DNA from 2 places in the Pleomorphomonas sp. T1.2MG-36 genome. Region 1 is predicted to be linked to the other one. Evidence: riboswitches for the same ligand, from Rfam matches in the RefSeq annotation. Region 1 holds a riboswitch; the other holds the start of a gene.

Region 1 (7,752 bases):
CGGGATGACACGCGGGGCGCTCTATCATCACTTTGCCGACAAGCGGGCCTTGTTCCGCGCCGTCGTGGTTGCCGAGAGTCGAGCCGTGGCGGACGCTGTCGAGCGCTCGGCTCCAGGAGGCCATGACCCGGTGGCCGATCTCGTGACGGGCGGCGAGGCCTATCTCGACGCCATGGCCGAGCCGGGCCGGTCGCGGTTGCTGCTGATCGAGGCGCCAGCGGTGCTGGGGCCGGCGGATGCGGCGGCGATCGATGCCGAGCACGCCGGACGGACGCTGCGCGAGGGGATCGAGGCGGCGCTTGCCGCCGGGGCAATCCGGCCGCTGCCGATCGCAGCCCTCGTGACGCTGCTCGGCGCCACCTTCGATCGCGCCGCGCTGGCCGTGTCCGAAGGCATGTCCCGGTCCGACTGCGCCGCCGTTCTCGCCGAGGTGCTGAACGGCCTGCGGAGTTGAGAGCCGCGTCCGCGCAGCGAGGAGGACCAAGCCTTAACCGGCGGCTGTGGCGGATCGAATATCGGCCGCCAGTTCGTCGACCCGCGCCGGATCGGCATCCCAGGCGAACATGAAGCGGGCGCCGCCGCCGATGAAGGTGTAAAAACGCCAACCTCTCGTGCGCAGCTCGTTCAGCACGGCCTCGGGAGCGCTCAGGAACACCGAGTTGGCCTCCACGGGAAAGAGAAACTGGATGCCGGGCTCAGCGGCGATGGCCGCCGCCAGGCGCGCCGCGCAGGCATTGCCGTGCTGGGCGTTGCGAAGCCAGGCGCCGCTTTCCAGCATGCCGACCCACGGAGCCGACAGGAACCGCATTTTCGACGCCAGTTGCCCGGCCTGTTTGCAGCGATAGTCGAAGTCTTCTGCCAGAGCCTTGTCGAAGAAGATGACCGCTTCGCCGACCGCCATGCCGTTCTTGGTGCCGCCGAAGCAGAGCACGTCAACGCCCGCTTTCCAGGAGAGATCGGCCGGCGAGCAACCGAGCGCCGCGCAGGCATGGGCGAAGCGAGCGCCGTCCACGTGCAGCTTGAGCCCCAGTTCCCGGCAAGCCGCCGCAATGGCCCGCACCTCTTCGATGCTGTAGACGAGGCCGGTCTCGGTCGGCTGGGTGATGGTCACCACCCTGGGCTTGGGGAAGTGAATGTCGGAACGGCTGGTGGCCATGGCCCTGATGATGGCCGGCGTCAGCTTGGTCGCCGTAGGCGGCGCAACGAGCAGCTTCGATCCGTTGGAGAAGAACTCGGGAGCCCCGCACTCGTCGGTTTCCACGTGCGCCGACGAAGCGCAGATGACGCTGTGGTACGACTGGCAGAGGGCCGAGAGCGCCAGCGAGTTGGCCGCCGTGCCGTTGAACACGAAAAAGACCTCGCAGTCCTTTTCGAACAGGCGCCTGAAGGCGTCGGCGGCGCGTTCGGTCCATTCGTCGTCGCCATAGGCGATGGCCGACCCGCCATTGGCGCGCTCCATCTCGGCCCAGGCCTCGGGGCATATGCCGGCGTAGTTGTCGCTTGCGAACTGCTGGGCGGAACTGGTCACGTCAACGTCCTCTCTTCCCGATGAAGCGGAGCGACGCGCGTGGCTGATGTCCCGTTGGTTGCCGGTCGGCCACATCCCCCTCTTGCGAGGAGCACCACCTTGCCCGGGAGCAGGTTGGTGTCGGGCGTCTCCCCGACTCTTGATGCATCAATGGCAATTAGCACCCTGCCCTGAGCTCGGCAACTGCTTGTCGGTGCCTGAAGACAAACGGATGGCATCTGCACTCGCTTTTCCGTCCGGCGGCTCCCATACGGGACACAGCGTAGGCCGTTGCGCGCGCTGAGCTTCCAGCCTATTCCATGTTCGTGTCGCGACGGCCGGCCTCCTAATTTCTGCGCTTTCCGTGAGGAACAGGGCTTGCGGCATATCATGTCGCCGCTTGCGGAACTGCGCCATTGTGGACCGTGACAGGCATGGTTTGCCGAGGGCATTGCCATCGGCAGACGGAACACGTGGCTCGGCACTGCCAAAGCGCGCAGTCGGCCATCAAGAACGAGCAAGGGGACACAGAACATGGCGCGGTTAGGTTTGGAGCGGAATGTCGTCGATACTCAGGTTCTGGACCGGACCATCGCCCGTCTCGGACAGGAGGGCGTCCTGCTGCCCACGCTGGGACAGCTTGCCAACCCGGCGGCCATTCCCGACGGAATCCGCGCGCGTCTCGCCGGCGTCGACCCCGATGTCGCCGATCCGCTCAACCTCTTCCGTGTCCACTGGTTCAACGACGCGGCCCGCAGCGGGCTGACCGACGTGCCCGTCCACGTCGAGCTCCCGAGCGAGCTTACCGGCGTCAAGGCGCGCATCGTGCTGGCGCTGGGCAACCGCTTCCCGATGATCCGCGCCCACAAGGTGCTCGCCGCCTATGGCTGTCTGGTGCCGCGTCTCGTCACCGGACAGTTCGACCCGAGCCATCACAAGGCAGTCTGGCCGTCCACCGGCAACTACTGCCGCGGCGGCGTCGCCATCTCGCGCATTCTCGGCTGCCATGGCGTGGCCGTGCTGCCCGAGAACATGAGCCGCGAGCGCTTCGACTGGCTCGACAAGTGGGTGGTGGACAGCTCCGACGTCATAAAGACGCCGGGCTCGGAGAGCAACGTCAAGGAAATCTACGACGAGTGCGCCCGCCTCGACAGCGACGCCGACAACATCATCTTCAACCAGTTCTGCGAGTTCGGTAACTATCTCGTCCATCGCACCTGCACCGGCGCGGCGCTGGAGACGCTGTTCAAGGCCCTCACCAAGGATCGTCCGGGCTCGAAGCTGGCGGCCTTCGTGTCGGCGTCCGGGTCGAGCGGTACGCTGGCGGCCGGCGACCACCTCAAAGAGCATCACGGCACCAAGATCGTCGTCGTCGAGGCGACCGAGTGCCCGACGCTCCTGGAGAACGGCTTCGGCGAGCACAACATCCAGGGCATCGGCGACAAGCACGTGCCCTACATCCACAACGTCATGAACACCGACATGGTGGCCGGCGTCAGCGACAGCGACACCGACAGGCTGATCGTGCTGTTCAACACCGAGGTTGGCCGCAACTATCTGATCGAGCGGCGCGGCATCGACCCGAAGCTGGTCGCCGACCTCAGCAATCTCGGCCTGTCGTCGATCTGCAACATGCTCGCGGCGATCAAAACCGCCAAGTATTACGACATGGGGCCGGACGATGTCATCGTCACGCTGGCCACCGACGGCGCCGCCATGTATGGCAGCGAGATCGACAAGGTGGTCAAGCGCGACTTCGGCAACCGCTTCGACGCGGTCGCCGCCGGTGAAACCTGGGGCCGCTCGCTGGCCGCCGCGTCGACCAGCGACCTTCTTGAAATGACCTATGTCGACCGCAAGCGCGTGTTCAACCTCGGCTACTTCACCTGGGTGGAGCAGCAAGGCGTCTCCATCGAGGAGTTCAAGGCCCGCGCGAAGCAGTCCTACTGGGACGGTCTGCTCGATCTCGTGCCCGCCTGGGACGAGATGATCGCCGACGTCAACGCCAAGAGCGGCGTCGCCAAGACGCTGGGCCTCTAGGCCATGGTCGGGTTTCGTTGCCACGGCTGTGGCGCCAAGGTCGACGCCGGCCTTCAGCTGGCGTTTCGCTGCCCGAACGACCGTGTCGGCGGCGATGACATCGACCACGTTCTCGTGGTCGACAGCGAGGCGGTGTCGCCCTCGATCGGCAGCGAAACCGACCCGTTCCTGCGCTACCGCGCCTGGCTGTCGCCCTATCGGCTGGCGCGGGAAGCGGGCCTGCCCGACACGGCCTGGATCGATCTTGTCGGCCAGCTCGACCACGCGCTGACGGCCGTCGACGGACACGGCTTCCGCGTCACGCCGATGGCCGAACGGCCTGCTCTCGCGGAGGCCATAGGCCTTTTGGGACCGCTCTTCGTTAAAGACGAGACCGGCAACGTCTCGGGCTCCCACAAGGCGCGCCACCTGATGGGCGTCATGCTCTATCTGCGCGTTCTGGAAGCAGCCAGGCTGCCGGCCGGCGAGACCCTCAGGTCCAGGCGTCTGGCGATCGCCTCTTGCGGCAACGCAGCGCTCGCCGCCGCCGTCGTGGCGCGGGCCGCCGACTGGCCGCTCGACGTGTTCATCCCCCCCGACGCCGATGCGTCCGTGAGGACGAGGCTCGGGGAGCTCGGCGCCCAGATCACCATCTGCGAGCGACGCCCCGGCGAGACCGGGGATCCCTGCTATCTGCGCTTCCGCGAGGCGGTGGCCGCCGGCGCCATCCCCTTCGGCGTGCAGGGAACCGACAACGGGCTGGCGATCGAGGGCGGCCGCACGCTGGCCTTCGAAATGGCGGAAGAGTTCCATCGGATCGGCACGGTGCCGGATGCGCTGTTCGTCCAGGTGGGCGGTGGCGCTTTGGCCAGCGCGCTGGCGCAGGGCTTGGCGCTCGCCCGCGCGAACGGGCTGCTGTCCTCGCTTCCCAGGCTGATCGCCGTCCAGACGGCTGGATGCGCGCCTCTGGCCCGCGCCTGGGAGCGCCTTGGGGGCATCGACCTCGCGGTGGCGGCGAAGACGCGATCCAGGTTCATGTGGCCATGGGAAACGACCCCGGCCAGCCTGGCGCACGGCATCCTCGACGACGAGACCTATGACTGGTGGGCGATCGCCGAGGGCTTGCGGGCAAGCGGCGGATCGACCGTGGTGGTCGACGAGACGCAGGTCGCGGCGGCGCACAGGGCCGGCCGCATGCACACCGATATCGCGGCTTCGGCGACCGGCACGGCCGGCCTTGCCGGCGTGATCGCGAAACCCGAAGCCGGCAAGCGGATTGCCGTTATCTTTTCGGGCAAAGAGAGATAGACGAAAAACAGAAGACTGCCGCGCCAGTCCCTTGTGGCGCGGCAGTCGATGCAAGCTTGGGCACCCAACCTAGCGTTTGTACTCCGGCAGAACCTGATAGCCGGTGTGAAGAAGATCGTGGGCCTTGTGGCCGCCGATCTCGCCAAGGAACTCGGCGTAGAGCTCCTTGATGTAGGGATTGTGGTGCGAACACCGCCACAGCCCGGCCTGATCCTCCTGATACAGCCCGGCGGCCCGTTTGGTGCGCAGTTCGTTGGTGGCGCCATAGGGCTGTCCGCCACCGCCGACGCAGCCACCGGCGCAAGCCATCACCTCGATGAAGTGATAGGGCAGCTCCTCGCCGGCCTCGCGGGCGGCCCGCACCTTTTCGATCACCTGCTCGACGTTGGCGAGGCCGTGGGCCACCGCGACGCGGATCTCCTTGCCGGCCACGTTGAGCTTGCCTTCTTTGACGCCTTCGAGACCGCGCGTCATCTCGAAGTCGACGCGCGGCGCATCATGCCCGGTGACGTAGTAATGGGCCGTGCGAAGCGCCGCCTCCATGACGCCGCCGGTGGCGCCGAAGATGGTGCCGGCGCCGGTGTAGGCGCCCAGCATGTGATCGGGCTGCTCTTCGGGAATGGTCACGAAGTCGATGCCCGACTGCTTGATCATGCGGGCGAACTCGCGCGTGGTCAGCGACACGTCGACGTCCTGATAGCCCGAGGAACTCATCTCCTTGGAGCGGATGATCTCGGACTTCTTGGCCGTGCAGGGCATGACCGACACCACGAAGATCCTCGCCGGGTCGACACCCATCTTCTCGGCGTAGTAGGTTTTCGAGAGAGCGCCGACCATTTCGTGCGGCGACTTGCAGCTAGAGAAATGGTCGATCATGTCGCCATGGAACTTCTCCATGAAATCGACCCAGCCGGGGCAGCAACTGGTGATCAGCGGCAGCGCACCCGTTCCCTCAAGCAGGCGGTTCTTGAACTCGGAGGCCTCCTCCATGATCGTCAGGTCGGCGCCGAAGTTGGTGTCGAACACCGCCTTGAACCCCATCCGGCGCAGCGAAGCGTAGATCTTGCCGGTCAGGTTGGCGCCGATCGGGAAGCCAAAGGCCTCGCCGACCGCGACACGAACGGCCGGCGCGATCTGCACCACGCAGTAGGTCTCCGGATCCTGCAGCTTGTTCCAGACGACGACCGTCTCGTCGTATTCGACGATGGCGCCTGTCGGGCAATGGGCCGAGCACTGACCGCAACGCACACAGGGCGAGTCGGCCAGCGGAATGTCGCCTGCCGCCGCGATGCGCGTCTTGAAGCCGCGATTGAGGAAGCTCAGCGCCCAGACGTTCTGGTGCTGCTGGCAGACGGTGATGCAGCGGCCGCACAAGATGCACTTGCGCGGATCGAGCACGATGCTCCGGGTTGAGGTGTCGAGCGGCAGGTCGGGCACGATGTTCGGCAGCTCGGAGGCGGCCATGCCGAAGTCGGCCGCGAGGGCCTGCAGTTCGCAGTTCTGATTGCGAAGGCAGGTGAGACACTCGTTGGGATGACGCGACAGCGTCAACTCCAACACGCCGCGCCTCACATCGACGATTTCCGGCGTCTCGGTCAGGATGTCCATTCCCTCGTCGAGGGGGGTACAGCACGAGCGCAGCATCTTGCCGGTGTTCTTCACCTTGACGATGCAAATGCCGCAGGCACCGGTCGCCTCAAGGTCAGGATGCTTGCAGAGCGTCGGAATTTTCACGTGAACCTTGCGGGCCGCATCCAGGATGGTGGTTCCCGGGGCGACCGCGACAGGCACGCCATTAATCGTTGCGTTGATCATATCTGTCATTTCGACCACTTTTCGATCTCGGGACGTCAGGCTTCCGCGGCCGCGGGCTGCTTGAGACGCTCGGTGAATTCCGACGGGAAGTGCTTGAGCGCCGACAGCACCGGGTTCGGCGCGGTCTGTCCGAGCGCACAGAGCGACCCCTTCTGCATGGCCTGGGCGATCTTCCTGATGTTCGAGATATCCTTCTCGGTGCCGTCGCCGGCGACGATCTTGTCGAGCAGATGCAGCATCTGCGTTCCGCCGATGCGGCAGGGCGCGCACTTGCCGCAGGACTCATCGACGCAGAAGTCGAGGTAGAAGCGGGCGAGTTCGACGACGCTGTCGTGATCGTCGATGACGATGAGACCACCCGACCCCATCATCGAGCCGAGCTGCTGCAGGTGCTCGTAGGAGATCGGCGTATCGAACTGGCTCTCCGGGATCATGCCGCCGGAGGGCCCACCGGTCTGCACGGCCTTGACCCTGCGATCGGTGCCGGTGCCGCCGCCGATCGTCTCTACGATGTCGCGAATGGTAGTGCCCATCGGCACCTCGACGAGGCCGTTGTGGGCGATCTTGCCGGTCAGTGCGAAAACCTTGGTGCCCTTCGACTTCTCGGTTCCCTTGGCGGCAAACCACGCCGCCCCCTTGAGCAGGATGCGCGGCACGTTGGCGAGCGTCTCGACGTTGTTGACGCAGGTCGGCTTGTCCCAGAGGCCCTTGACGGAGGGGAACGGCGGGCGCGGACGCGGCGTGCCGCGCTTGCCTTCCACCGAAGCGATGAGAGCGGTCTCCTCGCCGCAGACGAAGGCGCCGGCGCCGAGGCGGACGTCGAAGTCGAAGCTCCAGCCCGAGTTCAGGATGTTGCGACCGACCAGACCGGCCTGACGGGCCTGCCGGATGGCCTTCTCGATGCGATCGACGGCCAGCGGATATTCCGCCCGGATATAGAACACGCCATTGGTGGCGTTCATGGCGCGGGCGGCGATCATCATGCCTTCGAGGACGGCGTGTGGGTCGCCTTCCAGCACCGAGCGGTCCATGAAGGCGCCAGGGTCGCCCTCGTCGCCGTTGCAGATGACGTACTTGACGTCCGACTGCATGCGGCGGGCAAA
Region 2 (7,752 bases), 270 kb from region 1:
GGGGTCGAAGAAACCGGCATAGTGAACGCGGAACTCGCCGACCAAGGGATCGATCGCCACCATTTCGGCGGCCGTTTCGGGCGGCACCTGCACGGCCTCGCGCGAGACGAGGATGTAGAACTCATCCGGATCGAGAATCAGCGACGTACGGCCGCGCGCCTTGATCGGCTCCCAGAAGTCGTCGATCTCCTGCGCCGCCTTGACGTCGACGTCGAGAACACTGGTATGCCGGCGGGCACGATAGCCGATCAGCGCGCCCTCTCCCGCTCCGGCAAGGTCGATGGACAGGGTCAGGCCATGCTCGAAGCGCGGCTCCCGGTCGACCAGGGGAAAGCGGGCATGAAGCGACGCCAGCGCCGCATCATCGAGACGCGCGTCGCCACGGCGGAAGCGAACCTGGCTGAGGCGCGAGCCCGTCCGGACCTTGATCGGGAAGGTGCGGGGCGAAATTTCGACCCACAGCCGCCCGTGATAACCGGCGGCGATCTGGTCGAAGGCGACGCCACGATCGGTGATGAGGCGGGTGAAGACATCGATGCGGCCGGTCGAACTCTTGGGGTTGGCCGAAGCGGACACCGCATCAGGCAGGGCGAGGGACTCCAGAACCGGAACGAGATAGACGCCGCCAGTCTCCAGAACCGCGCCGGCACTGAGATCGAGTTCGTGCAGGGCGAGATAGTCGAGCTTGTCCTCGACCGTGGAGCCGCCGCCCGGCAGAAAGCTAGCCCGAAGCCGGTAGGCGACCGGCCCCAGGCGCAGATCGAGACTGGCCGGCTGGATCTGGTCGGCATCCAGCGGTCGTGTCGACGCGATGGCGCCAGCGTCGAACAGGTCGCGGATGCGATGGGCAGGAAGAATGCCGGCGATCTCGGTCATGGGCGTGCAAAGCGTCCGGAAAGCAACATACGAGGCCGACGCAGGAAGGCGCGGCCGGACTTTTCGAAGCTCTAGCCTGTTTTGATGTCTATGGAAACTCGAAGAGGTATGGGAAGCGAAGAATGGCGCTCAGATGCCGACGGCGGGAGCCATTGCCCAGTCGCTCGGAACCGTCTCGGCATGCATGCTCTTGCGGTAGAACCGAACCCGCCCCTTGCCGCCCTGCTTGGCAGCGTAGAGCGCGGCATCGGCCTTGTGCAACAGGGCCGCGACATTGAGGCCATGCTCCGGCGCCAAGGCAATGCCGATGCTGACCCCGACGACCAGGGGACGCCCGTTGTAGTGATAGGGGCTGCTCAACGCAGCCAGCATAGCTTCTGCCCGCTCCTCGACCAGTTGGCGATCGTTCATCGGAATGACCATCACGAACTCGTCGCCGCCGAGCCGGGCCACGGTATCCTCCGTCCGGCAGAACTCGCTCAGCCGGCGCGCCACCCCCACCAGCACGGCATCGCCAGCGGCATGACCGGCGCTGTCGTTGACGTCCTTGAAGCCATCGAGATCGAGGTAGAATACCGCCGCCCTTGCCTCCTCACCGCGCTTCGCCGCGAGCAGGTGCTTCATGCGATCGAGCAGAAGCAACCGGTTGGGCAGACCGGTGAGCGGATCGTGCAATGCCTTTTCCTCGCTGTCGCTGATCAGCCGGACGGCACGGCGCGCAAAGAGCAGTACCACGGCGGTAAGGACGAGATAGGCCGCGAAGACCAACACGAGTCCCGGTCCGATGGCCTTGATGATTTGATCGCCGGGCAGGATGGGGTCCCAGACCAAGGCATCGGACATGGTTCCGTCCTGGCCCATCAGACGCAGGCGGCCGGGGCCGTCGCTCGTCTGGCCGAAGCCCGGTTCGAAGCTGAGGTTGGGCAGCATGAAGGTCTCGGAGAGGTGCCTGAGGCTGGCACGGTCGACGCGCCGGCCGATCGCCAGGACATAGCCGTTGTCGGCCAGCTCGTTCCGGTCCGCGATCTTGTGGATGCCGGTGACCGCGAACAGCACCGGCGTACCGTCCACCGCCATGAGCTGAGTGACGGTATCGCTGATGTGGCCGGCCCGCCAGCGCGCGATCAGCTGCCCGAAGGTAGGGGGCAGAACGCTGCGCGCCTCCACCGCCACGTCCCGGCCGCCGATACGAGAAAACAGCGTACGGTCGTCAGGATCGAGAACGAACAGGAAGGCGTCGGCCTGTTCCGCCGTCAAATGTTCGGCGAGCCAACCGGCATCGAAGGCGTCGATGACATGGGTCGCCGTCTCGTCCCGGCCAGCCATGCCGGACGCCATCTCGGACAGTTCGTCTGCGAAATAGCGCAGCGCGTTCTTCGCCGTGCGGTGCTGGAACTCCGTCGACAGGTAGTTTTGCTTGGACGACAGCATGAGCACGCCGGCAATGGCGCCAGCGAGCAGAATGGCAATCAGGCCGAACATCGGCAGGATCACACGCAAAAGAAATCGGCGATCAAGGCTGGCCGTCGGGTTCATCGGACCTCCGGAAACGCGGTCGCATGAACAATATCTTGAGCCCCATCAACCAATAATCAGTGGAGGTACGAGAATTATCTCGGTATGACAAACACGACCTTACGGGAATGAGCAGTTTCGCCGTGGCCGTTTGCGGCTTGCGGCGGCGCTGCGGCCGACTCTGCAACGCACCGCATCGGTTGCCGGCTTGACCTTTGTCCACGCATCCCATAGCGTTACAGGGATCGTGGTTCTTTGAGCCGACCGGCTTGCCGCCACGTTAAACAAGGCTGCTAAAAGGTCGGGACGGACATGTCGATTGTTGACACCCGGCTCGCCTCTGCGCAGCCGGGTTTGTTTTTTTCCGGTCTCCGATATCGAAGGACGAAGACATGACCAAGGTCAACTGGCATCCCGACACTGCCCTCGTGCATGGTGGCAGCCTGCGCTCGCAATGGGGCGAGACGTCCGAGTCGATGTTCGTGACGCAGGGCTTCGTCTATGACAGCGCCGAGCAGGCGGAAGCGCGCTTTCTCAATCTCGATCCGGGCTTCCAGTACAGCCGCTTCTCCAACCCCACGGTCGCCATGTTCGAAGAGCGCATGGCCCTGCTCGAAGGCGCCCCGGTGGCGCGGGCCACGGCGACCGGCATGGCGGCGGTGACGGCGGCCATCCTGTCGCAGGTTTCGGCCGGCGACCACATCGTCGCGGCGCGGGCGCTGTTCGGGTCCTGTCGCTACATCGTCGAAGACCTGGCGCCGCGCTTCGGCATTGCCTGTACGCTGGTCGACGGTCGCGACCTTGACCAGTGGCGGGCAGCGGTGCGGCCCAACACGCGCGTCTTCTTCTTCGAAAGCCCGACCAACCCGACGCTGGAGGTGGTCGATATCGCCGCCGTGGCCGAGATCGCCCACGCGGCCGGCGCGCGCCTCGTCGTCGACAACGTCTTCGCCACCGCGCTCTATCAGAAGCCGCTCGAACTCGGTGCCGACGTGGTGGCCTATTCGGCCACCAAGCACATCGACGGCCAGGGCCGCTGCATGGGCGGCGTCGTCCTGTGCGACGAGGAGTTCCTCGAGAAGTACCTGCAGGTGTTCCTGCGCCAGACCGGCCCGACCATGAGCCCGTTCAATGCCTGGGTGATGCTGAAGGCCCTCGAAACCTTCTCGCTCCGCGTAAGCCGACAGGCCGAGAGCGCCGCGAAGATCGCCGCCTTCCTTGAGGGACACCCCAAGATCGAACAGGTGATCTATCCGGGTTCGGCGAGCCACCCCCAGGCCGACATCTGCCGCAAGCAGATGACCGGCGGCTCGACCATGATCGCCATCGAGGTGAAGGGTGGCCGCGAAGGTGCCTTCGCCGCCGTGAACAAGCTGGGCATCATCAAGATTTCCAACAATCTCGGCGACGCCAAGAGCCTGATCACCCACCCTTCGACGACGACGCACCAGCGCTTCACCGAAGAGGTGCGGCAGGAACTCGGCATCCGCCAGGGTCTGTTGCGCCTGTCGGTCGGCCTCGAACATGCCGACGACCTGATCGCCGATCTGGAACAGGCGCTCGGCTGATCGTTCGATAATAACGCCTCCGAAACGAGTTCGGTGTAGACAGGGCGCATGCCGATCGACATGCGCCCCGCTCAGGCCCTCAGACTTTGGCACGATGTCTCGCTCGCCACCGTGCGCGAGAACGGCGCCGACCTGTCGCCGCGCCAGATCACCGTGCTGCTCACCGTCTATCTCGAGCCGCCGCCGCACACGGTGCGCGGCCTCGCCGAAAAGCTCGGCGTCACCAAACCGGCGATCACGCGTGCGCTCGACACCATGGGCGAACTGAAGCTTCTGGGCCGCAAGCGCGACGAGACCGACAGGCGCAACGTCATCGTTCATCGCACGGTGGAAGGGGCGCTGTTCCTCGAACGCCTTGCCGATATCATCGTGGACAAAGCCAGGGAGCTGCCGCGTTGACCACCGACCGCCGCACCACGTTCGCCCGCCCCGACCTCGCCGACGCCGCGCTTGCCGGTCACGTGGCGGCCGAGCGATATGCCGAGCCACGGCCGGCCCGGATCATTTCGCCGATCGCCGGTCTCCGGCGCGAGCCGCGCTTCGATTGCCCGCTCGACAGCGAGGCGATCCATGGCGAGGCGATCAACGTGCTCGATGTCGACGGCGAAGGCTGGGCCTTTGTCCGGATCGGGCGAGACGGCTATGTCGGTTACATGCCGGCCGAGGCAGTGTCCTTCTCGACGCCCGAGCCGACGCATGCAGTGTCGCAGGTGCGCTCCTTCGCCTTCTCGGGGTCCGACCTCAAGCTGCCCGTCGCCTACACGCTGGTTCAGGGGGCGCTCGTCACGGTCACGGGCGAAGTTGAGCGACGCAACCTCGTTTACGCGCTGCTCTCCGACGGTACGGCCACGGTGATGAAGCACCTCCGGCCGGTCGGATCGCCGCCGGCCGGCGATTTCGTCGCCGTTGCCGCCACCTATGTCGGCACGCCCTATCTCTGGGGCGGTTCGTCGAGCCTCGGCATCGACTGCTCGGGGCTCGTCCAGCGCGCCCTCGCCGAAACCGGCGTCGCCGCTCCCCGCGACACCGACCAGCAGGAGACCGGCGCCGGCGAGCCGGTCGACTGGAATGGCGATCCCGACGCGCTCGAGCGCGGCGATCTCGTGTTCTGGAAGGGGCATGTCGGCATCGTCGCGGGTCCGGACCAGCTGCTGCACGCCAACGGCTTTCACATGGCAACGGTGATGGAGCCGCTCGGCGGCGCCATTGCCCGCATCGCCTCTGGCGGTGTGCCGGTGACGAGCGTACGACGGCTTGCCGGCTACCGCGCCAAGGCGTGACGGGAACGGGTCGGAGCCCCCGTAGATCCGAGGACCGGCAGCCGAGGCTTCCGCCAAACCACAAGTTCGGCTAGCCTCGTGGGACTTTCATTTTCGCAGCCGCCGAGTGTGTCGAAGATGCGCCTATCAAAAACCTTGGTTGCTGCAAGCCTGGGTCTGCTGTTCTGCCTCGCCGGCCCGTTTGTCTCGGAACTCCGCGCCGCCGACGCCGACTATCCCCGGCTTGTGCCTCTCGGGACGGGGGCCACCGCCGGCGCGAGCCCGCCATCCATTCGCTTCGTGACCTCCGACGACTTCCCGCCGTTCAACTTCGTCGACGGTTCGGGCCTCATCACCGGTTTCAACGTCGAGGTCGCGAGAGCGATCTGCGCGCGCCTTACCATTCCCTGTACCGTTCAGGTCCGGCCGTTTCCTCTTCTTCTCGAGGCGGTGCGCGAGAACAAGGCAGACGCCATCGCCGCGGGCGTCGCCGATACGCCGGCCCTGCGCCGCCATCTGGCCTACTCCGTTCCCTACTTCAGGGAGCCGGCGCGCTTCGTCCGCCGCTGGCCGGCACTGGTGGAGCCATCGCCGCGCTCGCTGGCCGGCAAATCGGTGGGCGTCATCGCCGGCAGCCGTTATGCCGATTTCATCGGCGACTTTTTCCCTACCTCCAAGCTTCGTCCCGCGACCACCGAGGCCGAGCTGTTCTCGCTCCTCAAGAGCGGCGAGGTGGATGCCGTCTTCGCCGGTGCCGTCGGCGCGTCCTTCTGGCTGGCCGGTCCGGTCGCCAAGGGCTGCTGCGCTTTTTCCGGCGGCGCCTACACCGAGCCGGCCTATTTCGGCGACGGCATGAAGATCGCCGTCGCCGCCGACAACACCGCGCTCAAGGCCAGCATCGACGGTGCGCTGCGCGCCCTCGACGCCGACGGCACGCTGGCCGATCTCGCCTTGCGCTTCTTCCCCGAAAGCCTTTACTGACGCCGAGCCGCGAACCGGGATGCATCATGTTTACCGCCGTCAGCCATGAGATCGTCGTCAGCGTGGAGCCGAGTTATCTCCCTGGAGAGTCCGAGCCCGACGAGCACCGCTATGTCTGGTCATACCGGGTGGTCATCGCCAATCATGGCCGGCGCGCCGTGCAGCTCGTGACGCGCTTCTGGGAGATCACCGACGCCAACGGCCTGCGCCGCACGGTGACCGGGCCGGGCGTCGTCGGGCAGCAACCGATCATCGAACCGGGCGAGGCCTTCGAGTACACGAGCGGCTGCCCGCTATCGACGCCGAGCGGCATCATGTCCGGCAGCTATCGAATGGTCGACGATCGCGGCACCACGCTCGACGTCGTCATTCCGGCCTTCTCGCTCGACAGCCCGGCGGCGGTGCGTACCCTCAACTAGTATCCGCCCCGGCTTCCGCTCGGCACCCGTTTCCGAGATGCTTCATGTTGCGCGGGTGGGTCGGCTGCCGTCGAACCGCGCCTGAGGTCACTTCAAGATTGCCCGCATCTGGTCACCTCCAACGGCTGGACAAGATCGGTTGCCGCGCCTATCTGTCGGCAACTCCCTCACCGGAAAGCCGGAGCGTTGTTCCCATGTCCGACCGTTTCGCGCGCCTGTTCGGCGACAGCCCGGCCCGCCTTCTTCTGAGGCTTGTCATCCTCTCGTTGGTCGTCGGCGTCGTGCTCGCCGCGCTCGGCATAGAGCCCTACGACATCGTCACGTCGGCGCTTCGCTTCGTCGACCGCATCTGGTCGATGGGCTTCGATGCCGTCGACCGTGTCTGGCGTTACTTCCTGCTTGGCGCCGTGGTGGTGATCCCGGTCTGGCTGGTGCTGAGACTGCTCAATATCGGCCGCAACCGTTTCTGACGGACGGTCGCAAGCACCCGGCCGGCGGTGAGAGCCGGCCCACTGAAAGCGAATGACACGATGATTCTGCCTTCCGACCCGCCCTTCGGCTTCGACTGGTCCAGCCACAACACCTACTCGACCAACGTTCTTCATCGTCATTCCGAGCAACGCACCGACGAAGCGCTGGTGCAACGCCATCTTGCCGACCCGCACCGCCGGTTGATGATGCTGTTCGGCGACCGCGTCCTCGTGAAGTCGGGCCGCCTCGACTTCGAGGGCAACGCCGCCTCCGCCCTGTTCCAGGAAACGGAGACGCAGATTTTCCTTGGCCTCGACGCCGAGGGGCGCCCGTGGTTTGCCGGCGAGTTCAAGACCGAACCGGAGCTGGAGCCCGGCGAAACCCTTGTCGATCTCCGCAGCCTTGCCCGTGATGCCGTGGTCGGAGCCGACGGTTTTGGCCCCGTGGCACAGGCGCGGGCAACGCTGTTCTGGCACCAGCGCCACCGTTTCTGCGGCGTCTGCGGCGCACCGACGGTGAGCATTGCTGCCGGCTACCAGCGCACCTGCACCGGTTGCGGCACCCAGCACTTCCCGCGAACCGATCCAGTGGTGATCATGCTGATCCAGAACGGCGACGACCGGGTGCTGCTCGGCCGGACGCCCCGCTTCGAGGCCGGCATGT

Evidence for each region. Region 1 has a riboswitch for S-adenosylmethionine ahead of QQZ18_RS12880 (threonine aldolase family protein). Riboswitches for the same ligand answer to the same signal wherever they lie in the genome.
Region 2: it holds a riboswitch for S-adenosylmethionine, as region 1 does, so the genes downstream of both, QQZ18_RS14155 (O-succinylhomoserine sulfhydrylase) here and QQZ18_RS12880 (threonine aldolase family protein) in region 1, are expected to answer to the same signal.

Annotation. Positions count from the first base shown of each region.
Region 1 is NZ_CATNLY010000023.1:302,028-309,779, forward strand. It holds gene QQZ18_RS12875 (TetR/AcrR family transcriptional regulator) at 1-454, shown strand, start outside; gene QQZ18_RS12880 (threonine aldolase family protein) at 488-1,528, opposite strand; SAM-I-IV-variant riboswitch at 1,573-1,679, opposite strand; gene QQZ18_RS12885 (pyridoxal-phosphate dependent enzyme) at 2,042-3,547, shown strand; gene QQZ18_RS12890 (PLP-dependent lyase/thiolase) at 3,551-4,834, shown strand; gene QQZ18_RS12895 (NADH-dependent [FeFe] hydrogenase, group A6) at 4,904-6,658, opposite strand; gene QQZ18_RS12900 (NuoF family protein) at 6,685-7,752, opposite strand, start outside.
Region 2 is NZ_CATNLY010000023.1:574,465-582,216, forward strand. It holds gene QQZ18_RS14145 (2'-deoxycytidine 5'-triphosphate deaminase) at 1-876, opposite strand, end outside; gene QQZ18_RS14150 (diguanylate cyclase domain-containing protein) at 1,006-2,412, opposite strand; SAM riboswitch at 2,629-2,708, shown strand; gene QQZ18_RS14155 (O-succinylhomoserine sulfhydrylase) at 2,784-3,959, shown strand; gene QQZ18_RS14160 (MarR family transcriptional regulator) at 4,008-4,358, shown strand; gene QQZ18_RS14165 (C40 family peptidase) at 4,355-5,239, shown strand; gene QQZ18_RS14170 (transporter substrate-binding domain-containing protein) at 5,357-6,199, shown strand; gene apaG (Co2+/Mg2+ efflux protein ApaG) at 6,226-6,618, shown strand; gene QQZ18_RS14180 (DUF6460 domain-containing protein) at 6,813-7,088, shown strand; gene nudC (NAD(+) diphosphatase) at 7,149-7,752, shown strand, end outside.